Regions from separate parts of the Paraburkholderia sp. JHI2823 genome, predicted to be linked through region 3. Evidence: predicted binding sites of a transcription regulator. Region 3 holds the regulator's gene; each other region holds the start of a gene.
What was found. The regulator FNR, encoded in region 3, switches genes on or off when oxygen is low (the NO sensors DNR and NnrR bind a similar motif). The targets are predictions, from matches to a motif close to TTGATNNNNATCAA.
Positions count from the first base shown of each region.

Region 1: the regulator FNR is predicted to act here: its motif matches at 6,174-6,187, upstream of VSR34_RS31060 (universal stress protein).
Region 2: the regulator FNR is predicted to act here: its motif matches at 6,074-6,087, upstream of VSR34_RS31035 (universal stress protein).

Region 1 is NZ_JAYMRY010000042.1:33,705-41,426, reverse strand. It holds gene VSR34_RS31085 (MBL fold metallo-hydrolase) at 1-1,354, opposite strand, end outside; gene VSR34_RS31080 (hypothetical protein) at 1,610-2,035, shown strand; gene VSR34_RS31075 (PAS domain S-box protein) at 2,054-3,178, opposite strand; gene VSR34_RS31070 (nitroreductase family protein) at 3,343-4,368, opposite strand; gene VSR34_RS31065 (universal stress protein) at 4,412-5,218, opposite strand; gene VSR34_RS31060 (universal stress protein) at 5,285-6,103, opposite strand; gene VSR34_RS31055 (beta-ketoacyl-ACP reductase) at 6,331-7,077, shown strand; gene VSR34_RS31050 (hypothetical protein) at 7,126-7,353, opposite strand; gene VSR34_RS31045 (1-phosphofructokinase family hexose kinase) at 7,516-7,722, shown strand, end outside.
Region 2 is NZ_JAYMRY010000042.1:25,907-33,628, forward strand. It holds gene VSR34_RS31010 (heavy metal translocating P-type ATPase) at 1-67, shown strand, start outside; gene VSR34_RS31015 (cation:proton antiporter) at 212-1,468, shown strand; gene VSR34_RS31020 (universal stress protein) at 1,527-1,982, opposite strand; gene VSR34_RS31025 (RNA polymerase sigma factor RpoD/SigA) at 2,366-3,496, shown strand; gene ftsH (ATP-dependent zinc metalloprotease FtsH) at 3,490-5,466, opposite strand; gene VSR34_RS31035 (universal stress protein) at 5,503-6,009, opposite strand; gene VSR34_RS31040 (universal stress protein) at 6,165-7,007, shown strand; gene VSR34_RS31045 (1-phosphofructokinase family hexose kinase) at 7,061-7,722, opposite strand, start outside.
Region 3 is NZ_JAYMRY010000007.1:102,175-109,896, reverse strand. It holds gene VSR34_RS10760 (MFS transporter) at 1-566, opposite strand, end outside; gene VSR34_RS10755 (hypothetical protein) at 757-1,491, opposite strand; gene fnr (fumarate/nitrate reduction transcriptional regulator Fnr) at 1,879-2,634, shown strand; gene VSR34_RS10745 (alkaline phosphatase family protein) at 2,698-4,350, opposite strand; gene VSR34_RS10740 (Gfo/Idh/MocA family oxidoreductase) at 4,636-5,637, shown strand; gene VSR34_RS10735 (LysR family transcriptional regulator) at 5,698-6,627, opposite strand; gene VSR34_RS10730 (MFS transporter) at 6,772-7,608, shown strand.

The sequences.
Region 1 (7,722 bases), on a different contig from region 3:
CGAGTTCGACCGAGTCCCGATATTCCGGGACGCAGCAATCCCAATGCAGCGTCTCCGCAATGCGGCGGCGCAATGCATCGGCCGCCGCGGGCTCGCCGTGTGTGACGAACGTGCGAATGGGTGGGCAGGTCATATGGGCGAGCCAACGCAGGGTTTCCTGGTAGTCGGCGTGTGCGGAGAGCGACGTGATCGATGAGACTTCTGCACGCACGCGTACATAGTCGCCGTGCAGCTTGATGGCCGGCGCATGGGCTTCGAGCGCCGCGCCGCGCGTGCCGGGCGCCTGGTAGCCCACGAGCGCGATCGTGTTGCGCGGGTCCGAAGCGTACAGGCTCAGGTGATGCAGCACCCGGCCACCCGTGGCCATGCCGCTGCCCGCGATGATGACCATGGGACCGTTGCGCCCGGCAATCGCTTTCGACTCATCCACCGTGCGCGCCATGAACGCCACGTGATCGATGGCGTGCACCTGCGAGACGGTGAGCCGATGGTCGCTCATGTGACGCCGGTAGAGGTCGGTCACGCTGATCGCCATGGGACTGTCGAGGTACACCGGAACGTTCGCCATGCGCCCCGACTGCTTCAACCGCGCGATGTAGTAGAGGACCTCCTGCGCGCGGCCCACGGCGAAGCAGGGCATGACGACGATTCCCCCGCGCGCGAAGGTGCGCGCGAACATGTCGGCGAGTTCGTCCTCGGGGTTGAGGGCATCGTGCAGCCGGTCGCCATAGGTCGATTCGACCACCAGATAGTCCGCGTGCGCAGGCGGCGATGGCGCACGCACGATCGGGTCGTCGGGCCGGCCCAGGTCGCCGGAAAACGCAACGACGGTATGCCCGTTGCACACCACCGCGCTCGCCGCGCCGAGGATATGGCCGGCGGGCAACAGCCGGAAGGTGAGTTGCTCGTCGAGCGTGACCGGTTCGTCGAACGGGCGCGGCGCGATGAGCCGCAGTGCCGCTTCGGCGTCTTCCAGCGTGTAGAGCGGAAGGGCCGGATGGTGTTTGGAGAAGCCGTGGCGGTTCGCGAATGCGGCGTCTTCTTCCTGGAGCCGCGCGCTGTCGCGCAGCATGATGCCGCACAGGTCCGCGGTGCCGGGCGTGCAATAAACCGGGCCGCGATATCCGTTGCGCGCAAGGACGGGCAGGTAGCCGCAATGGTCGATATGGGCGTGCGTCAGGACGATGGCATCGAGCGAATCGGCAGGAAAGGGCAGCGGATCCCAGTTGCGCAGGCGCAGGTTCTTGGTGCCCTGGAAGAGCCCGCAATCGATCAACACCCGCTTGCCTCCCGCTTCCAGCAGATAGCGTGAACCGGTGACCGTCTGCGCCGCGCCCAGAAACGTCAGCTTCATCATCCTCTCCTCGCTTCATGTGCCCACGTGCCCTTGATATTGATTGGATCGCGTACCCGCATGCCGCCTTTGATTTGAATCAGACGAACGGACTTTGCCCCGGATCCGCCTCGACTTGAGGCAGATCAATCGAGGCGGGCCAGTCGATTCTTAGATTGGAATGGGTGGCTCACGGTAACGGGCCGGATTGCGGGCGGGGGCGAAAAAATGGCGAGCAGGTTGTCCTTCGGCTGGGCGCTGGGTTGGATGCTGTCGATGGCATCGCTTTCGGCTTGCGTGACGGACGTCGGCTCGCACCGCGAGGAAAACGCCGCCTTCCGCCAGTCGGAGACCGAACTGGCGGCGCGGCGAGAGCAGAGCGCGATCAAGTGCGCGACATCCGACGACTGCGCGCAGGTCTGGGCCCGCGCGCGGATCTTCGTGCAGCGGCACTCGCCCACGCCCATCGATCGTGCGACCGACGAGACGATCGAGACACGCATGCCGCATGAGTTCGGTCTCGCGTACTTCTGGGCGGTGCGGCAGATGGCGGCGGACGGAACGACGACGATACGGCTCAAGGGCCTGTGCCGCGGCATGTACAGCACCGACAACGGCCCCGGCTGGCTCTACGCGCGCTGCGCCGAGCAGCTCCTGCAAGGTCAGCTCGAATTCGTGCGGGAAGTGGGGGGCGTGAGATGAAGCGGGCGCGGATGTTCGCTACCGGTTGGCGCGAGCGAGCGCCGAATGAATTTTCACCGGCAGGCGAAACTCCGCCGAAATCGTGACACCCCCAGCTGGACGTCCATCGACCGTCAGCGAGCCGCCGACCTGCAGAATGCGTTCGCACATGCCGATGAGCCCAAATGCATCGGGACGCGAGGGGGCTTTCGGGTCGAAGCCGACCCCGTCGTCGCTGATGCGCAGCCGGCAATGGTTCGCGTCGTTCTGAAGCTCGATCGACACCCGTCGTGCACGAGCATGGCGCGCCACATTGGTGAGCGCTTCCTGAACGACGCGAAAGAGGGCGGTCGTGGCGAATTCGCCCAGGTCGGGCTCCGAAATATCCAGCACGCACTGGACCGTCACGCCATAGCGGCTCTGGAAGTCCTCCGCGAGCCATTCGAGGGCGGCGCTCAGTCCGAGATCGTCGAGTATGGCGGGCCGCAGATCGGCGGCGATGCGCCGCACCGCGGCAGCTAGCGAATCGATATCCGCGCCGATTTGCGCGACGGCCTCGAGTTCGGCATGCATCCGTGTCGGCAACACGTTGGCGAGTTCTTTTCCGTGCATGCCGAGCGCCATTTTCAGCGCGGCGATCCGTTGCCCGAGATCGTCGTGCAATTCGCGGGCAATGCGCCGCTGTTCGTTCTCGCGCGCCTGCTGGACCAAGGCGGATGCAGCATGAGCGCGCTCGAGTTCTTCGAGTCTGCGCCGCTCGGTCATATCCCGGGTGATCTTGGCGAAGCCGACGAGCACGTCGTCGTCGTCGCGCACGGCGGTGATGACGACGCTCGCCCAGAAGCGGGTGCCGTCCTTGCGCAGCCGCCAGCCTTCGTCGGCGACGCGCCCGTGCAGCGCGGCCGCTTCGAGCAGACGCTCGGGCTTGCCGGCGGCGATATCGTCGTGCGTATAGAACACGCGAAAGTGCTGGCCGACGATTTCATCTGGAGAATAGCCCTTGATGCGCTGCGCGCCGGCGTTCCAGCTCGCGACGCGGCCGCCGGGCTCGATCATGAAAATGGCGTAGTCCGCGACGGCGTCGATCAAAAGGCGATACCGGTCCGCAATCGTGATGTCGCTGCCGTTGCTTCCAGTCCAGGATGTGGGCCCCGCCGTTTGCATGAAGCGCTCCGGATGATTTGCCGTGTCAGCAGGTATCGGACGCGTGCCGATGCACGAGGCGCTTTGCGCCGATAGCCGATAAACCGCATGGTAGGGCAAATTGCTTGTCGCGTTGAGAAGGGTGACAAGCGCCGGACTTCCAGACGACGGCCTAACGACGAAGCCTACGCCACGACTTCGCTCAGCGGACGGCGTGGCGAAGGCGCGTCGGGCGTGCCGTGGCCGATACGCAGCAGAAGCTGCGGGCACGCCGATGCCGGCATGCCGAGCAGCGCCCCAAGTTGCGCGCGCAACTCTCCCACCTCGATGGGCTGGTTCAGATACGAGGCGCAGAGCCCGTGCGATGTCAGCACGAGCAGCACGCGCTCCAGCGCCTCGCCCGCGGCGAGCCAGGCCTGTGCGTCGTCGACGTTCGTCGCGATGCACAGCAGCAGCGGCGACCCCGCTGCAAGCGCGCGATGCGTGGCCGCCACGCCGCCGCCGACATCGAACGTGCGGATCGCGGAGGCGACGAGCGGCGTCGCGAAGTCGAGCAGGGATCCGATTCCGGCCGAGTAGGCCGGCATGCCGTCGCCGGTATGGCGCGGATGGATCCATTTCGCGAGTTCGCGGCGAAAGCGTGGATCGGCGAACTGTCGCTGGTCGGCAGCGGCAACGAGGTCGGCGATCGCCTCTCGCGTTGCGGTTTCGGTTGCGCACGCAACTTCCACGCCCTCGGCGCGCGCCGCCTCGAGCAGTGCGTGTTCGATGGCAGCGGCGACAGGCGCAGGAGAAAACGGCCGACGTGTCGTGACCCGCCGGGAAATCGCATTGAGAAGCGGCGCCAGCTCCGCGCCAACGGGCTGCCCGCGCAGCAGGCGCACATCGGCGAGCAGGTCCGGATCGAGGCTCGTCGGAAAGAGCGTGATCGCATAGCCTATGTCGAGGCTCGCAAGCGCGACGCGCAGATTGAAGAGCGCGGCGCCGCAACTGATGATCAGTTCCCGATCGAACGGATCGACGACGGGCAGCGCGCGCAGGCGGTCGGCGCACAGCAGGATCCTGTCCTGGCCGGGCACGAAACGCCACGGCTGGCTGTTGTGGCTCGACGGCGCTAGCGTGGCGTGGCGCACGGCGTAGCGCAACGCGTAGTCGTCGAGCTTGTCGACCGGGCTGGTGTCGGCTGCCGGGTCGTGGGGCTTGTCGAGCATGACGTACTCCTGCCTCTTCGAAGGCGCGCTGCGCCCGGTGAAATCAGTGCGACATGAAGACCGGAACCGTCATCGCTTCCAGCAACGTGCGCGTCACGCCGCCCAGAACGCATTCGTGGACGCGCGAATGCGCGTAAGCCCCCGCCACGATCAGGTCGGCATGCAGGTCGCTGGCCCGGCTCAGCAGCGCCGCGCCGGTCTGAACCGCCGGGCCGCGCGGGGTTTCGTGAAAGGATGCCTGCACGCCGTGCAGATCGAGCCACGCGGCGGCATCGATGGCCGCGTTTTGCGCGTGCGCGCGCTGCGCGCCGCCGTGCGACGCGATCACCTCGATCGACACGCACTCGGCGCGCTGCAGCAACCCGAGCGCGTCGGAGACGGCCCGCGCGGCTTCGCGGCTGCCGTCCCACGTGACGAGGATGTTCTGCGCGAACCGGGTGAAGTCGCCGGAATGCGGGACCACGACGGCGGGCCGTCCGGCTGTCATCAGCACATCGGCCACGAAGCCGCCCGCGCTCTGGGCGACCCAATCCGCGGCTTCGGGCTGCCCGAGCACGAGCAGGTCGGCATGGCGCGCGTGCACGGCCGCGATCGCGGCGTCGCAAGGCTGAGGCGCGCGCCATTCGACGATGCGGCCCGCACGCTCAGCTTCGAGGAGAAATTGCTCGTGCATGCGCGCGAGGCGCGCCGCGGGCGTCTGCATGCCCTCGGACGCTTCCCGCTGCCCTCGCGGCACATACAGTCCGGTCAGATGCGCGTCGAAGCGTTCAGCCAGGTCGAGCGAGAGCGCAAGGCGCGCCGCGCATCGTTCCGAGTCGTCGAGGTGGACGAGCAGGCTCTTGTAGCACATGGCGATTTTCCTTGAACCCGAGCTAGCGCGCCGGCCACCCTGGCGCGCCAACAGTCAAATGCACGCTCAATGGGACATCAAAACCGGGACCGGCATCGAGCCGAGAACGGTTTGCGTGACGCCGCCGAGCATGAGTTCCTTCCAGCGCGCGTGCCCGTATGCCCCCATCACGAGCAGGTCGCCACCCAGTTTGTCCACGCGTGACAGCAGGGCATCGGCAATCGACACCGTGGGGGGCGTGTGTAACTGGGTGAGTTCCACCTCGATGCCGTGGCGCGCGAGGACGAGCGCGATGTCGGCTCCCGGTATGCGGCCCTCCCGTTCGGCGTTGAGCGTGACGATGGTCGTATGCGTGGCGAGCCGCATGAAGGGCAGGGCGTCGTACAGTGCACGCGTGGCGGACCGACCCGCGTCCCACGCGACGACGATCCGTTCGCCCGCGGTGGGAAACGTCCCGACATAGGGCGCCCACAGGACCGGCCTGCCCGCCGCCAGCGTCACCTGGGCTTGCAGGCGGCTGCTGAGCGAAGCGTCCGGATCGTGCGGATCGCTTTGACCCACGACGATGAGGTCCGAATACGGCGAGAGCGCGAGCAGTTCCGGCCGGGCGTGCTCCGTTGCGGTACGCCAGCTGCCTTTGAGATTCGCCTGCGACAGCCCGTTGAAGAACTGATGCTCGAGCGCCCGGCGCTTGTCTTCGCGTGAGCGCACGCGATAGCCCGCATCGAACGCCAGGGGCCAGGCGCTGTCGTGATCGGCCGTGACCGGCGCGAACAGCGCCTTGACGTGGGCGCCGTGCCGCTGGGCGACAAGCAACGCAAGATCGAGACAGGCGCTGGCGCGCTCGCTGCCGTCCAGATGAACGAGGATGCTGCGGTACTCCATGATCGGCGCTCCACAATTGCGCGAATAACGGTGGCGTGCGATCAGTCTAGATTCGGGCGCGCGGTCGCCATTGATTTGAATCAATGCCAGGCTGAAGCCGGCGGTTTCGGTCGAGCCGGCCTCCATTTGACGCATGTCAATCGCTGGCGAGAGCGGGTTTTTATAGTGGAGCGACCTTTCGATCGTGCCGATCCGCGGCCGATCACCGATCTGCGAGGAGAAACATGATGCGCAAGGACCGGATTGCGTTTGTGAGCGGTGGAATGGGAGGACTTGGCGCCGCCATCAGCCGGCGACTGTACGACGCTGGCATGACCGTGGTCGTGTCGCACTCGGAGCAGAACGATCATGTCGCGACATGGCTGCACGGCGAACGCGAAGCGGGCCGCACGTTTCACGCGTTCGGGCTGGACGTGGCCAGCTACGACTCATGCGAGGAGTGCGCACGAAAGGTCATCGCGGAGTTCGGCGGCGTGGATGTTCTCGTCAACAACGCCGGCATCACGCGCGACGCGAGCTTCATGAAGCTCTCCAAGCCCGAGTGGGATGCGGTGATGCACACGGATCTCGACAGCATGTTCAATCTCACGAAGCCGTTCCTGCCCGGCATGTTCGAGCGGCGCTTCGGGCGCATCGTGAACATCGGCTCCGTGAATGGTTCGCGTGGGGCGTTCGGGCAGACGAACTACGCGGCGGCGAAGGCCGGCATTCATGGATTCACGATGTCGCTCGCGCTCGAAGTCGCGAAACACGGCGTGACCGTGAACACGGTGTCGCCCGGCTACCTCGCCACCGCCATGGTGGAAGCCGTGCCGCAGGAGATCATGGAGACGCGCATCCTGCCGCAGATTCCCATCGGCCGCCTTGGCCGTCCGGAGGAGGTGGCGTCGCTGGTTGCGTATCTTTGCTCGGACGACGGCGCGTTCGCGACAGGCGCCAATTTTGCCGTCAACGGCGGCATGCACATGGAGTAGGACGCGCGGTCTGATTCGCCGGAAGGCCCGCTGTGGGGCGCGCCTCGCTCAGGGCGCGCCGTCGGCGACGAGCGTGTCGCGCAGTGCGGCGGCGAAGCGCTGGAACGCAGGCAACGAGCCCGCCACGCTCTGATATTTTTCCCGGCCGATCTGACCGTCGAGGGTGACGAGCAAGCCGGCGGTACGGGCAAGCGCGAGCAGGGTTTCAGGGTCGTCGGCGGCGCTCGCGTTCGGGAGCGCCGCGTCGGTCAGCGAGCGGATTTCGACGGTGGACATTTCGGCGCTCCTTGCATCGGATGGGACAAAGCGGCTGCGGTGAGTACGTCTTCAGTATCCAACGCCGGCTGCGGCGTTCCAATGAGCGGGCGCTGAAACTGGCGTAAGACTTTTTCTTGGAATGTAGGCAAATCCCTACGAAGGACGAGAAGGAGGGCGAAGGTGGTCGAGATCGTGACACTCACGCTGAACCCTGCTGTCGATGTCTCGACGGCGGTGGAGCGCGTTGTCGATACGCACAAGCTGCGTTGCGAAGCCGCGCGCCGCTATCCAGGCGGAGGCGGGCTCAACGTGGCTCGCGTGATCCAGCGGCTCGCCGGCCGCGAGGCGAACTGCCTCGCGCTCTATCTCGCGGGCGGCGCGTCGGGG
Region 2 (7,722 bases), on a different contig from region 3:
CGCGATCGTTCGCCTGCACTGCGAGCAGGAAGACGAGCTTTTCCATGCACTCGCCGACAGCGCATAGCCGCATAGCCGATCGCCCGGCTATCGCGTGACGGCTTGCATTGACCTCCATCAACTGACCGCGCGCGGGTTGGCGTCTCATATCCGCCAGGGCGACGCTCCGTCAGCGCCAAACCCTCCCGCCTTCACCATGGGAGTCGCACAAATGATGCTCATCGCCGCATTCGTCGCGCTCGTCTTCGTCTACAGCCTCGTGTCCCGGCGTCTCGAGCGGACCGTCATCACGGCGCCTATCCTGTTCACGGCGCTTGGCGCGCTCATGTCGTTTTCGCAGGAGGCGCTAAGCGAGCTTGCACTGGACCGCAAGGGTCTGCTTCTGATTGCGGAACTGGGCCTCGTGATGACGCTGTTCACGGACGCATCGCGCGTGCGGCCGCAGATGCTCAAGGGCGAAGCGAATCTGCCCGTTCGCCTGCTGAGCGGCGGCATGCTCTTCACCATTGCGCTTGGCATCCTCGCTGCGATGGTCGTTTTGCGCTCACTGACCTGGTGGGAAGCGGGCATTCTCGCCGCGATTCTGGCGCCGACCGACGCCGGGCTCGGTCAGGTCATCGTCAGCAGCCCGCGCGTGCCGCGGCGCATTCGTCAGGCGCTGAACGTGGAGGCAGGTCTGAACGACGGGCTCTCGGTTCCTTTTCTGATGTTCTTCATCGCGCTGGCGCAAGCGCGCGAGACAGGCGGGGGAGGGTCGATCCTGACCCGCTTCCTGGTCGAGCAGCTCGGCTACGGCGCGCTGGTGGGACTGGGCATCGGTCTGATCGGCGGCTGGCTGCTGGGCCTCGCGCGGCGCAAGGAATGGATGGCGGTGCCGCTCACGCAGCTCGGGGTCGTCGCCCTTCCCTTTGGCTGCGTGCTGCTTTCGGAGGCCACCGGCGCGAGCATGTTCATCGCGGCTTTCGTCGCCGGCCTGGCGACCCAGGCAGGCTTCGGCGAGGTCGGCAAGCACAGCGTCGAGTTCACCGAGGATTGGGGGCAGCTGTTCAACTACTTTGTTTTCTTCCTGTTCGGGCTGCTCGTTACGCGTGTCTGGAGGGAGTTCGATTTCGCCATCGTGGCGTACGGCGTGCTCAGTCTCACGCTGATCCGCATGATTCCCGTGGCGCTTGCGTTGAGGGGCACGCATCTCAGCTCATCAACGGTGCTGTTCATGGGCTGGTTCGGCCCGAGGGGGCTCGCGTCCATCGTCCTCGGCCTCGTGTACCTCGAGGGCGAAGCGGACCTGCCCGGCGAGCCGACCATCAAGCTGGCCGTGATGGCGACGGTCTTGCTGAGCATCTTCGCCCATGGGCTCACCGCACTGCCCGCGATCGGCCGCTATACGCGGGCGATCGCCACCCTGGGGGACGATGCCCCCGAGCACGAAATTGTCGGCGCCGATCGTGCGAGCGCCGGGGACGGCTGATACGCGACGGCTTCGCTTGTCGCAGTGGTCGCAGAGGTCGCAGAGGCAAGCGACTGCGCTAGCCACGCACGACCAGCACCGGACAGGACGATATTCGGAGCAGCCCCTCGGCAACGCTGCCCAGCACCGCCCTGCTCACGCCATGCCTGCCGTGGGTGCCCATCACGACGAGATCCGCTTCCTGCGTTTTGGCGCAGCGCTGCAGGCATTGCGCGATCGAGTCGGATTTCCCGAGCGTCTCGCAGATCTCGACCGATCCGGACACTTTCTGATCGGCCATCGCCCGCCGCACCGCTTCGAGCGCGAGGCGACCGTCCTCGTTGAGCACCCTGCCAAGCGCATCGGGATCGAAGTAGCCGGAGTACGGCGCGATACCCCACCTGTGCACGACGTACACGGCATGCACATAAGCGTGCGCAAGCGCCGCGAGCGCCACGGCTTCCTGCGTGGCGCGCTGTGCGCAGGCACCACCGTCCACTGCCAGCAAAATCTTTCGAAAATCGGGCTTTGTCATTTGACGGTCTCCGCGCGCGCGTCGTCTCATGACGACGCATCCAACCTACACAACCGGCCTGGTTTTGGACTGATCTCAGTCAATTGAATGCGGATCGAAGGCGCGATTGGCGCTGCTTCGCGCGCCCCGAATTCCGGTTGATCTGAGTCAATCGCGTTCGCGAGCGAGCGCGAGCCGGCGAAGGCAACGATGTTCACCCGCGTCGATCTGAGCGCCGTGCTCCCATAAAAAAACGGCCGGCGTTTGTTGAATCGCAGGCATTCGCCCCAAGATCGTTGTCGTCAGGCGGTCCATGGCGAATGGGAATTCGTGTAGTGAAGCCCGCCGGAATGCGCGGCGCCTCCAGCGCCCGCGATCAGCCACGCGGAAGGACCGCCAGCGCCATGAAGACCAAACCCCGTCAGCCACGATCACACAACCGCATGGAGCGCGACGAGCCCATGCGCGAATTCGACGCGGGCCCGCACGATATTCGCGTATCGGGCGACACGCTCGATCTTTATCGCGCGCGAATGATGGCGGTGCCGCTGTTGTCGCGCGAGCAGGAAACCGAGTTGGCGCGCGAGATCGAGGCAAGCCGTCAAGACCTCCTGTGTTGCATCGAGGCCTGTCCTCCGGCGCTCGAAGTTCTCGCGCGCCGCGCGCGAGGCGATGTCGAGCAGTACGAAGCTCATGACTGGCCGGGCGGCGACATCGAGGCCGCCTGCGACGCGTTGGCCGCGACTGGCCACGAGGCGCAAGCGGGCGAGCGCCGTGCCGCAATGACAGCGGCACGGCGCCGGCTGCGCGCGGCGACGCGCCGGATGTTCGAGGCCAATATGCGGCTCGTCTACTCCGTCGCGCGGCGCTATGAGAATCGCGGCATCGACCTCGCCGATCTCGTTCAGGAGGGCAGCCTCGGCTTGATGCGCGCAATCGAGAAGTTCGAATATCGGCGCGGTTTCAAGTTTTCCACCTATGCGACGTGGTGGATCCGCCAGGCCGTTGCGCGCGCCGTGGCCGAGCGCTCGCGCACGATCCGGCTACCCGTGCACGTGAGCGACCAGTTCTCGCGCGTCTGGCGCGCACGCGAGCGTATCCGCCAGCGCACGGGTCGCGATGCCGGCCCCGGGGAACTGGCAACGGCCAGCGGCATGGCCGAGGACAAGGTGCGCAGCCTGCTGGCGCTGCCCGTCGAGCCCGCTTCGCTCGACATCGTGCTGCCCGATGGGGAAACGGAACTGATCGCACTGATTCCGGACGAGGCCCCTGCGCCGGTGGAAACCCTGGCTCGCGTGCGCATGTGCGAGTTCGTGAAGGGCCTGGTCGACGCAATGTCTCCCCTGGAGGCGAACATCGTGCGTCGCCGCTTCGGCATCGGCGATGGCGAACCGCAAACGTACGAGGAAATCTCGAAGCACATGGGCGTCTCCCGCGAGCAGGTGCGCCGCATCGAAAAGCGCGCGCTCGAAGCATTGCGCGCCTCGGAGCGCGTGCGTACCGCCGCGCACGACTATCTGGAGAGCAATCACTGAGGCGGGCCCGGCCGCTGGGAGACGTGCGCCGCGAAAGCCGTCACCGTCGATGCGCCGCCGGCCGCGAGTGGCGCTTGCGGTGCCGCCGCGGGCTGCGCCGCATCGGGCTGAGCCGCCGCGCCCACGGCGGCAGGCTCAGCACCTGCAATCAGCGTGAGCAGTTCATCGTGCTCGATGACTTCGCGCTCCAGCAGGCGCTTCGCGATCCGGTCGAGCGCGTCGCGCTGGTCGGCGAGCGTGCGCATCACGCGTTCATGGGCGTCGCTGAGCAGCCGGCGCACTTCGTCGTCGATGAGCTGCGCCGTGCGCGCAGCCGGACGCGCGCCATCGACTCCCGTTAGCGCTTTCGGCATGGCGCCATCGTCGGCGCAGTTCGCAAGGCCGAGGCGCTCGCTCATGCCGTAGCGGGCCACCATGTGCCATGCCATCGTCGTGGCCCTTTCGAGGTCGTTTTCCGCGCCGGTGGAGACGTCGCCGAACACCAGTTCCTCCGAAGCCCTGCCGCCGATCAGCACATCGAGCCGGTCGAGCAGCTCGCTGCGCCGGAGCACGTAACGGTCCTCGGTGGGCACCTGCTGCGTGTAGCCCAGCGCCGCCACGCCGCGCGGAATCATCGAGACTTTTTTCACGGGGTCACAGTGAGCGCGGCTCTGGGCAACGAGTGCATGGCCCGCCTCGTGGTATGCAATCGTCACCTTCTCCTGCGCATTCATCACGCGGCTCTTGCGCTCCGAGCCCGCGAGCGCGCGGTCGATCGCTTCGTCGAAGTCGGCCATGCTCACGTTCGCGTGGTCGGCTTCGGCGGCATGAAGCGCCGCTTCGTTCACGATGTTCGCGAGATCGGCGCCCACGCAGCCGGGCGTGCGCGCGGCCAGCTCTTCGAGGTCGACGTCGGGCGCGAGCGGCACCCCGCGCGCGTGCACCGCAAGGATCTGCCGGCGCCCGTTCAGGTCGGGGCGATCGATCGCGATATGGCGGTCGAAGCGACCCGGGCGCAGCAACGCAGGATCGAGCGTCTCGGGCCGGTTGGTCGCGGCGAGCAGGATCACACCGGCGTTCGGCTGGAAGCCGTCCATCTCGACGAGCAGCTGATTGAGCGTCTGCTCGCGCTCGTCGTTGCCCGAGACCGGATTCGCGCCGCGCACCTTGCCGAGCGCGTCGAGCTCGTCGATGAACACGATGCACGGCGCCTGCTTTTGCGCCTGCTCGAACAGGTCGCGCACGCGCGCCGCGCCCACGCCCACGAACATTTCGACAAAAGACGAGCCGCTGATCGAAAAGAACGGCACGGCGGCCTCGCCCGCCAGGGCCTTCGCGAGCAAGGTCTTGCCCGTTCCCGGCGCGCCGACGATAAGGATGCCTTTGGGAATCTTCCCCCCGAGCCGCCGGTATCGCTCAGGATGACAAAGGAACGAGACGATTTGCTGAAGTTCCTTCTTGGCTTCGTCGATACCCGCGATGTCGCTGAACGTCGTGCCTGTCGCCTGCTGAAGGTAGACCTGCGCGCGGCTTCTGCCGACGCTCATGAAGTCGCGCATGCCGCCGCCGCGCCGCATCAGGAATTGCCACACGATGACGAAGAACACGAGCGGTACGATCCAGGCGAGCAGCAGGCTATCCCAGCTGCTGTCGAGCGCCCCGCGGTAGCGTACGCCGGCGGCGGCGAGCCGCGCCGGCAGCGACTCGTCGGCGACGCGGATCGTCGTGAACGCATAAGGCGGCTTGCCGGCGGTGAAGGTTGCGGCGTCCGAGGCCGGAAGCGACGCCTTCGCTTGCTCCGAGCGCAGCTCGCCGCTGATGCGCGTGGGCGTGATCACGAGGCTGTCGACCTCGTGCGCGGCGAGCAGGCGCTGAAAGTCGCTATAGGCGATCGCCGGCGGCGCAGGCGCGAGCCAAAGCACCTGGGCCGCGAGCAGGACCAGGACGCCGATGAACAACACGATGCTGCCGGAATCGAACTTCTTCTCCATGCGCAATTCGCTCCACGATGGGTGTATCGCCCGCACTCATTCGTTGGCACCGCGAACGAGCAGGACGGGGCATGGCGCCGAGCGCACGAACCGCTCCGCAACGCTGCCGATCAGCGCGCGTTTGACGCCGCGTCTGCCATGCGTGCCGAGCACGGCCAGTTGCGCGCCGTTGAACGACGCACACCGCTGCAGGCAATCCGCCACGCTGTCTTCGATGCCCAGCACATCGATCAGCTCCGTCTCGCAGCGCACGCCAGCCGCCTGAGCTTGCGCACGGGCATCGTCGAGCCGCTTCATGGCGTCCTCCCGGTACGATTCGACGAGATCGGCCGGAACGTAGGTCATCCCCATGCCCATGGGCGCCACGATGTCGAGCGCGTGCACGATGCGCAGCTGCGCGCCAGTCAGGGCCGCGAACTTCAACGCTTCGGCGAGCGCCCGTTTCGCGGTTTCGCTGCCGTCGTACGCCACCAGGATCTTCTCGTACATGTCGATTGCTCCTGCCGGGCCTTTGCCCAGCGGATCGGGGTCGTGGGTTTCCATCTTCGAATCGGCCGGCTGGCATCGAGGCCATGGGCCGATTTTCGGGCCGGCGGGTCGCATCCCTTTGATATGTATCAAACGAATGAAGCCTGCCGGGAGGGACTAATAGAACGAGAACGACTCGATGGTCCGGAGCCCTCGGAGGAGACGCTGCCATGCCCTACAAGACCTTGCTTGCCTACCTCGACCCGAGCGACCGCGCCCAGGCCCGGCTAGGCTTTTCGCTGGACCTCGCAAGGGAATTCGACGCGCATCTCGCTGGGCTCTACACGACATTCATGCCCGAGGTGCACGAATACTTTTCGATTGCGGGCTGCGCGCACTACTACGACGACTGGAGCGATGCGCGGCGCGGTCAGCGCGACTCGGCCGAAGAGGCTTTCCGCCATGCCCTGCGTGGCGCGGGCCTCGGCGGCGAGTGGATCGCATTCGACGACTATGCCGAGCAGCCGATGATCCGGCGCAGCCGTCACGCCGATCTGCTGATCGCCGGTCAGCCCGGCCCCGACGACGATTCGCGCGCGCTGCGCAAGCGCTTCCTGGAGGGCGTCGTCCTGACGTCGGGCAGGCCGGTGCTGGTGCTGCCGTACGCCGGCGCGTTGCGCCCGCCAGGCGAATCGGTTGCGATCGCGTGGGACGGCAGCCGTGAAGCGGCCCGCGCCGTGCACGACGCGATGCCGTTTCTGGAGCGTGCCGGGCGTGTCACGGTGTTGCGCGTTCGCGGCTCCGGCGCGCTGCCGCCTGACGTGCCTGGTGCACGAGGCAGTGGAATCGAGCTGATGCTGGCGAGGCACGCGGTGAACGTCGATTTCGCGCAAGCCATGAGCGATACCGACGAAACCGCCGGCGACGCCCTGCTTTCGTGGGTCGCCACGAGCGGCTGCGACCTCGTCGTGGCAGGCGCCTACGGTCACCCGCAATGGAAGGAGCAGTGGCTCGGCGGCGTGACGCGCGACCTGCTCGAATCGGCGACCGTTCCGGTGCTGTTGTCTCACTGAAGCGCAGTCGAGACTTTGCAGGCGAGTCGCACAGGCTGCGCGCCGCGGCGGCGTTACACCACCTCCTGCGTAGTGGCGTAGAGCCGCTTCACCTCTTGCGCGTCGCACAGCGCCGTGCCGCTCGACAGCAAGGTCGCGGAAGCGGCCGCCTGCGCGAGACGGGCGGCGTCCCGCAGCGTCTGGCCGCGGCGCAGGGCGACGAGCAGTCCCGCCAGGAAGCTGTCACCGGCGCCGGTTGCGCTCGAGATGGGCACCTCCAGCGCCGGCACGCGCAGGGTTTCCTCCGCCGTGACGACCAGCGCGCCGCGTTCGCCCAGCGTCAGTGCGACGATCTGCGCGCGACGGTCATCGACGAGCGACCGGGCCGCCGCGAGCCACGCCGCTTCATCGGCGAGCGGTTTTTCCGCCATGGCCGCCAGTTCGCCGAGACTGGGCTTCACCAGAAAGACGCCCGCATCGAGTGCGAGCGCGAGCGGCGGACCCGAGGTATCGAGCACCACGCGGGTGCCGCGCAGATTCGCCCAGCGGGTCAGGTCCGCGTAGGCCTTCGCGGGCAAGCCGGGCGGCAGGCTGCCGCTCAGCACGAGATAGCGCGGCGCGGGCATGAGCACGTCGAGTATGGCCAGCGTAGCCGACCACTCATCGGCGCTGATCTGCGGGCCCGGCAGGACGAAGCGGAACTCGCGGCCGGTCGCGCGTTCCGTGACCGAGAAGT
Region 3 (7,722 bases):
ACGAGCGAGCCCGCCGCCCCAACGCCCGCGCCGACCCAGAACGTGCCGTTGATGCAGAGGTCGGTCCAGCCGCGCACGCGAGCGGGCGTGAACTCCTGGATCGTCGAATTGATGGCCGCGTACTCGCCGCCTATGCCAGCGCCGGTGATCAGACGAAAGACCAGGAAACTCGCGAAGCTCCAGGAGAACGCCGTGGCCGCGGTGGCGAGCAGATAGACGGCCAGCGTGATGAAGAAGAGCTTGCGGCGGCCGAGCCGGTCCGTGAGCCAGCCAAAGCCGAGTGCGCCGCACACCGCGCCCGCGATATAGGCGCTGCCCACGAGGCCCACCTGCGCATTGTCCAGATGCAGAACCGGGCTCGTTTTCAACGCGCTCGCCACCGCACCGGCCAGCGTGACTTCGAGGCCGTCGAGGAGCCACGTGACGCCCAACGCCGCGACGATGAGCACATGAAAGCGCCCCCACGGCAGGCGGTCGAGGCGCGCGGGCAGCGTGGTTTCGATGATGACGGGCTTATCGGACGTAGTGGTCGTATCGGGCCTATCGTGCGTATGGTGCGGATTCATCGGGCAGGGCTGGGTTCGGTCGGGATGGCTGTAGCATGGCCCGTTCCCGAATGGCCGCAGAAGAGCGAACCACGTAAGCAGGTGCGAAATACCGGCTCACGCCAAGTCCGAATTCTTATCTGCGGGATCTCCGAACTTGCCAATGCTTTGAAGGCGCGGCCGAATGTGTGCCCGGAACTCGCGCGCTCGATTAGAAACTGCGCCGAACGGTGACTGTCGCGCCAGTGCTGTGCGAATGAAGAATGGCGACTCGCGCAGTGGCGGAAAACACCCATTGGTCCATGGTGAGCGAGAGCCTGCGTTGAGGCTGCGCGCCGATGTTCAACGTGCTGTCGGGCACCTGAAGAATCGAAATTTGCGGCGCTGTGGAAGGGCCGATGTGCAGATAGCCGGAAGACGGCAGCGCGGCCTGCGGCTCACCATACCCGCTGCCGTGTGCGGACTTCGTGAACTCGTAATGGTATTTGTCGTGTGCGATTGGCGCGCTATAAAAATTCTCCAATTGCGCGTAAAACGGCTTTTCCTGATTCTGTTGATATTCCAGTTCGTAACGGTGCAGATACACCTGAGGTTCTGGCAGTGAAGGAACGACCTCCATGGGCATCGGCGCGATATTGGCGAGCGTCATGGTTTCGGGAGCGCTCATGAAGGTGCTCTGAGCGTAAGCGTAACCGCTCAGCATAAGAAAGGCTGCACCGACAATCTTTTCGTTCAGGCACGTCATGAGGAACCCTCCAATGACGAACTCGAAACATCGACCGCTGAATGTTTCGATCGAACAGACCGCCTTCGCTTCACCTGCATCCATGCATTCTAGTACCTGATTTGCTTCCTGCCAGCCGAATATGAGTGCGTGCGGCGCGATCGATGCGAAGTCCACCAGCTGACGGATGGTCTGCAGAATGCGAGGGGGTGCCAAATGCAACGTTCACGCCTTTCGTCGCTTAACATGACAGTCGAAATGACCGGTCAACGGATGTGGACGGCCGGCAACAGCGGAAGAAATTGCGGATGGAGCAGCGCCGGCGATACCGGCGAAGTCAACTCGTTCGGGAAAATCCGCAGTCGGACCGGACCGTGCCGAACAATGCGCCGAGTGACCTTCAGCGCGCGCGCGGGTCGTGCATCGGCGGTGTTGTTTTTGCGTCGCTTGCGTTTGCGCAAGCGGGCGAGATAGCCGGCGAAACCGTTACGTGACAAGGCGCAAGCGCTCGCGGTTCAGGTGCGCGGCATTTTGCCACCACATTGACGCACGCGCATGGTGTGACAATGCGTCGAAATCTTCAAAATAAGCTAACGAAGGAGTCGTCCGATGCTGTCACCCGTCGCAGGATCCGCTATCGTCGTGCGCCAAAGCAGTCGTGCTCCTCTCGGGGCTACGCAGCCCAGTGCGCGCTGCTCGGGGTGCTCAATGCGCCATCTTTGCATGCCGCAAGGCTTGCCGGCGGAAGAGCTTCCCAAGCTCGAGGCCCTGATCTGCGGCGCGCGCAAGGTGCGCCGCGGGGAAGCGCTCTACCGCTCGGGCGACCGCTTCGACAATCTCTACGCCGTGCGCTCCGGCTCGCTCAAGACGTTCATCGTCAACCGTGACGGCCGCGAGCAGATCACGGGACTGCGTCTCGCGGGCGATGCGCTGGGGCTCGACGGCATTGCCAACGACGTCCATGCGTTCAGCGCGGTCGCGCTCGAAGACAGTTCGATCTGCACGCTGCCCTACGCCGCGCTCAAGACGCTTTGCCGCGAAAGCGGCACGATGCAGGACCGGCTGCATCGGCTCATGGGCGACCAGTTCAATCAGGAAGCTTCGCAGATGATGGTGTTGGGCTCGCTCAGCGCCGAAGAGCGCGTGGCCGCGTTCCTGCTCGACGTCTCGTCGCGCAACTGGCAGCGCGGCTATTCGCAGGCGGAGTTCCGCCTGCGCATGTCGCGCGAAGACATGGGCAGCTATCTCGGCATCACGCTCGAAACGGTCAGCCGGATTCTGTCGCGCTTCCAGAAGCGCGGGTTGATCGATGCGCAGGGCAAGCTGATTCGCATCTGCGATATCGAAGGGCTGCAGACGGTCTGAGCGGGACCGGCGGCGCGACAGCCATCGAACGCCCGATGACTGCCGCTGCCGATTGCTAACGATTTACTTGTCGTCGTCGAGGCCAAGACCCGGCAGACGATGCGTGCCTTCGACCTGCACCGCGTGCAGCAGACGCGGATCGAGGTCGAGCGCGCTCAGGATCGTCGGCGCGACCTGGGTCGTGAACACGTAGTGGTCGTCGGTGCGGCCGGCGTGCTTGAGGCCCGGGAACGACACGACGAGACCCAGATGGCTGTCGTCGGGCGCGTTGCCGCCGTGCTCTTCATCCTTCTTCTTGCTCGACGTATAGATCACACCCGGGTTCGGCTGCACGACGATATCGGGCGTGCGGCCGTTCGAAGGATTGCCGAACCAGTCCGCGAGACGGTCGCCGGTGAGGATGTACGCTTGCGGGCCGTCCGCGCAGATGCCCGGCGCGTTGCAGCCCAGGTTGGCCTTCAGCGTCTTCACGACCGCATCTTTCTGGCTCTGGTCGCGCAGCCAGATCAGGCCGACGTCGTCGGTCTGCACCATGCCGGTGCCAGAAAGGCCCGTGCCGTCGTTCAGGCTGCCCGTCTTCGTATTGTTCTGACCGAAGTTGCCGTTCGGATCCAGATAATTGTTAGCCTCCAGCAGCGCCGTCAGCGTATCGCCGTTCTTCACCAGCTTCGTATGATCGGTCGGCGACTGGCCGTGCTTGGCCGTCACGATGATGAGCGTCGAGGCATAAAGATTGCGCTGCTTCAACTCCGTGACCACGCGCCCGAGCGAGTTGTCGAGGTACGTGATCGCCGCAGCGACCTGCGGGCCTGGCGTGAAGTCGGCGTCGAGGTACCCGCCTTGCTTCGCGACCGTCGCCTTCTGCGCGACGCTGAGCGTCTGGAAGTTCGTGCCGAACAACGTGGGCACGGGCGCGCTCGTCTTGCCCGTCGAATCGAGGCCGTCGATCTGGTTGATCAGCGCCTGCACGTGGAGGTTGTCGAAGACCTCGGTATGCGTGTAGACGTCCGTATAGTCCGAGTTGGTCTTCGGATCGATCGAGTTGATCTCGGTGCGCGCGAGATCGTCCACGCCCTTGCCGGACGGCCCGTTGACCCAGTCATAGCCCCACGCGTGCTTGTCGGCCCACGCCGTGTGCGAGCCGTGCAGATTCTGCTTGATCACTTCGAAGACCGTGTTGGTCTTGATGTAATTGTGCGGGTACACGGGCGTGCAGACGCCGTTGATCTTCGCATACGGAATGGCTTGCGGATTGAATGCGCCGCCGCCGTCGAGGTGGACCAGCGCGCCGCCGTTCTGCGCGTCGATGCCGGTCGTTTCGTCGAACACGACGTTCCAGCCTTGCGGGCCGGCACACTTCGAATCGAGCGGAGCGTAGAGCGTCCGGTCATATGAGACGTCATAGAAGAGACCCGCGCTCCTGGGCGAGCCGCCCGTCACGAGCGCCGCGAGACCGGGGAACGAATCGGACAGATGGGGCGTGTGCGCGTTCGTGTAGGTGACGCCCGATTTGGCGAGCAATGCGAGGTTGGGGCAGCTGTTGCTGCCGATGCAGCGGGCGACATCCTGCTCGTGCAGGCCGTCGAAGCTGATCAGCAGGACGTGCTTCACGTCCTTCATGTCGCCTGCGTACGCCGTCGACTGTACGCCCGCGAGCGCGAGAGCACTCGCTCCAACGACTGCGCCTATCCGTGACCACCGGGTCGTATTCTCCATGTTTTACCTCGTTTTTGAATTGCGTTGTAGGGAACGTTGCGGGGAATTGCGAGGGAGCTGCGCACAACCTGAGCACTGTGTCGGGCGAAGGCGAATCTCTGATGACGTTGTGCTTTCAACTACCCATCAGTTGTAGTCAGTTGTTACGCGGTCCGCCCGATGACGAGGCGATCATGGTTTTCCCCCGGGTGTAGACTCCACCGGTCGAGCGTTGGCCATTGCTTGTCGTGCGCTCGTTTTTCAGTCCATTCCGGAATTCACGTCATCGAATCGATAGGGAACGTCATGGCAAAGGATGAAATCGTCTGGGGTATCCTGGGCACTTCGAAAATCAACGACAAGGTCGTCGTGCCCATGCACAGCGCACCGAAGTGCCGCGTAAAAGCGATTGCTTCGCGTTCAGAGGAAAAGGCCCGGGAAGCCGCTGCGAAGTATGGTCTCGCGCACGCGTACGGCAGCTACGAAGCGCTGCTGGCAGACCCGGAAATCGACGCGGTCTATATACCGTTGCCCAATCATCTCCATATGGAATGGACGATCAAGGCCGTCGAAGCGGGCAAGCACGTGTTGTGTGAAAAACCGGTTGGGCTGGACGCGCAACAGGCCGAGCGTCTCATCGCCGCGCGCGACAAGAGCGGCCGGTACGTCCAGGAAGCCTTTATGGTTCGCACGCATCCGCAGTGGCTGAAGGTGCGGGCTTTGATCGAGGAAGGCGCCATAGGCGAGTTGCGGGCCGTGACCGGGGGCTTCACTTACTACAACACCAACGCGCGCGACATTCGCAACCAGAACGAACTGGGCGGCGGCGGCCTCCTGGATATCGGCTGCTATCCGATCACGACCTCGCGCTTCATACTTGGCCGCGAACCGAAGCGGGTGGTCGCGCTGATGGAGCGCGATCCGTCGTTCGAGGTGGACCGGCTCGGCTCCGTGCTGCTGGATTTCGATGGCGTGCAGGCAAGCTTCTTTTACTCGACCCAGGTTTATCCCTATCAGCGGATGCAGTTTCATGGCACCACGGGGCGTATCGAGGTCGAAATTCCATTCAACGCGCCGAACGACCGGCCCACGCGTCTCCTGGTGAGTCAGCAAGGAAATGCGGATCGCTGGCTGGAGCTTCCCGTCTGCGATCAGTACGGTGTGGCCGCAACGGCTTTTGCCGAGGCGATATTGAACGGCAACCCACAGGCGATCCCGCTGGAAGATGCGCGCGCAAACATGCGAGTCATCGATGCCGTGTTCCGCTCGGCTCGAACGGGCGCTTGGGAGAGTCTTCCGGCAAGCTGAATGGCTGCGCCGCATCGATGCCGCGATCGGGCACATGCGGTCGACGTTGGCGTGCGGCCATCAGCGTGCCTTGCCGCCGCCCGCCTTGTGGTCCTTCACATGATCGATGAACGCGCGCAGCTTCGGCATGATCTGCCGGCGGTCCGGATAGCAGAGAAACACCCCTGGCAGCGTGGGCGCGTAGCCGTCCAGCACGCGCACGAGCTTTCCCGCTTTCACGGCGTTGGAGACCATCGGCTCGGGTAGCTGGGCAAGGCCTATGCCTTCCATCGCCGCGCCGAGCATGGTCGGAAAGTCGCTGGCGATGAGCGGCCCCCATACGGCGATCTCGGCCGCCTGGCCGTCGTCGTTGAATGACCATGTTGCAATCGCGCCCGTGGACCGCCGCCAGCGCAAACATGCGTGCTGGCGCAGATCGTCGGTGCGCCGGGGGCGTTTGTGTCCGGCGAAATAAGCAGGACTGCCAACGACGACGAGCCGAAACGGCGGCGTCAACGGCACGGCGACCATGTCGGCGGCAACGAGGTGCCCGAGCCGGATGCCCGCGTCGAACCCTTCCGCCGCGAGATCGACCACCTCCTTGCTCGCGGCGATTTCCACCTCGACTTCGGGATAGGCCCGGCAGAACGACGCGAGCAGCGGCTCGAGCAGCAACGGAACGATCGCTCGCGGCACGGAGAGCCGCAGCAAGCCCGCAGGGCGCTGGCCGAGATCGCGCGCCACTTCGCTTGCGGCAACGAGCTCCTCGAAGGCGGGTTTCGCGCGCGAGAAAAACCGCTCACCGGCTTGCGTGAGGCCAACGCTGCGCGTGGTTCGCACGAAGAGCGCCGCGCCAATGCGCGCTTCGAGCACGCGCACCGCCTGGCTGATGGCCGAAGGCGTCACGCCGAGCTCCGCCGCCGCCTTGCGAAAGCTGCGATGCCGGGCAACGCACAGGAACGCCTCCACGCCATCGAGGGCGCCCTGTCGCACTGTGAAGTTCTGCTTCATGGCTCGTCAACATTGTGATGAATAGTCGCTCATGCGAAGCGATGGTACACCTGGCGTCGTCGTCGATGACGTGCGCGAACGCCTTCGCGCGAGAGGCCGGTCCGTCCATGAATCCCGGCAATCATCTATCTGGAGAACACCTCGATGAGTACTCCCGTCGTTTCCGCTAGCATCATGGCGACGCGCCCGGCCTGGCGCAGCCTGCTCTGGTTCGCGCCACTCACGGTCCTGTGGATCGCGGTGATCTACTGGCAGCCGGTCATTCCGTCCAGCGGTTTTCAGACCACGGCCCACCAGCTCGTGGCCCAGGTGCTGATCGCACTCGGCCTGTGGCTCGGCCTTGAGCGCACGGACCTGACGCGTGGCCAGCGGCAGGCGACCTGGCTTGCGCTCATGATCCCCCATACGTTCTGGTTCGCAGTCGTCTGGAGCGCCGCGATTCACGGCGTCTTTCGCCTGAGCGCCTCGCCGGCGGCGCTGCCGTTGCTGCCGATCGCGATCTTTCTCCCCGTGATCGTCGGCGCGCCGCTGCTGTTGTTGTCGAAGCGGGTGGGGAAGGTGCTCGACGCGATGCCGCTCGCCTGGCTCGTCGCGCTGCAGTTCTACCGTGTGTTCGGCGGCTGGACGATCGCGGCCTGGCTGCATGGCGCGATGGCCACCGTGGACGCGTTGCCCGCGGGAACCGGCGACGTGCTGACCGGCTTGTTCGCCGTGCCGGCCGCCATCGCGGTGGCGAGCGGGACGGCGCAGGGGCGCAGGGCGGCGATCGCCTGGAACATGTTCGGCCTCGTCGATCTCGTCGTCGCGGTGAGCCTGGGGATCATCAGGGCGCCGGGCCGTTTCGAGTTGATCGCTCCGGACATGCCGAGCCTCAACGCAGGCATTTATCCGTACGTGCTGACGCCCGCGTTCGTGGTGCCCGCCTCGGTCCTGCTGCACGTGCTGTCGCTGCGCCAATTATTCCGGCGCGGCGGCGGATGAGGGTTTTCGCTCCAGCAGATCCGCACGCTATCCGATGCGTTTGCGCGATCCGGACGAAGAGCACTGGACAGAATCCGATCGTCATTGCTCTAATGAGCGGCGCGGCCACGCGCC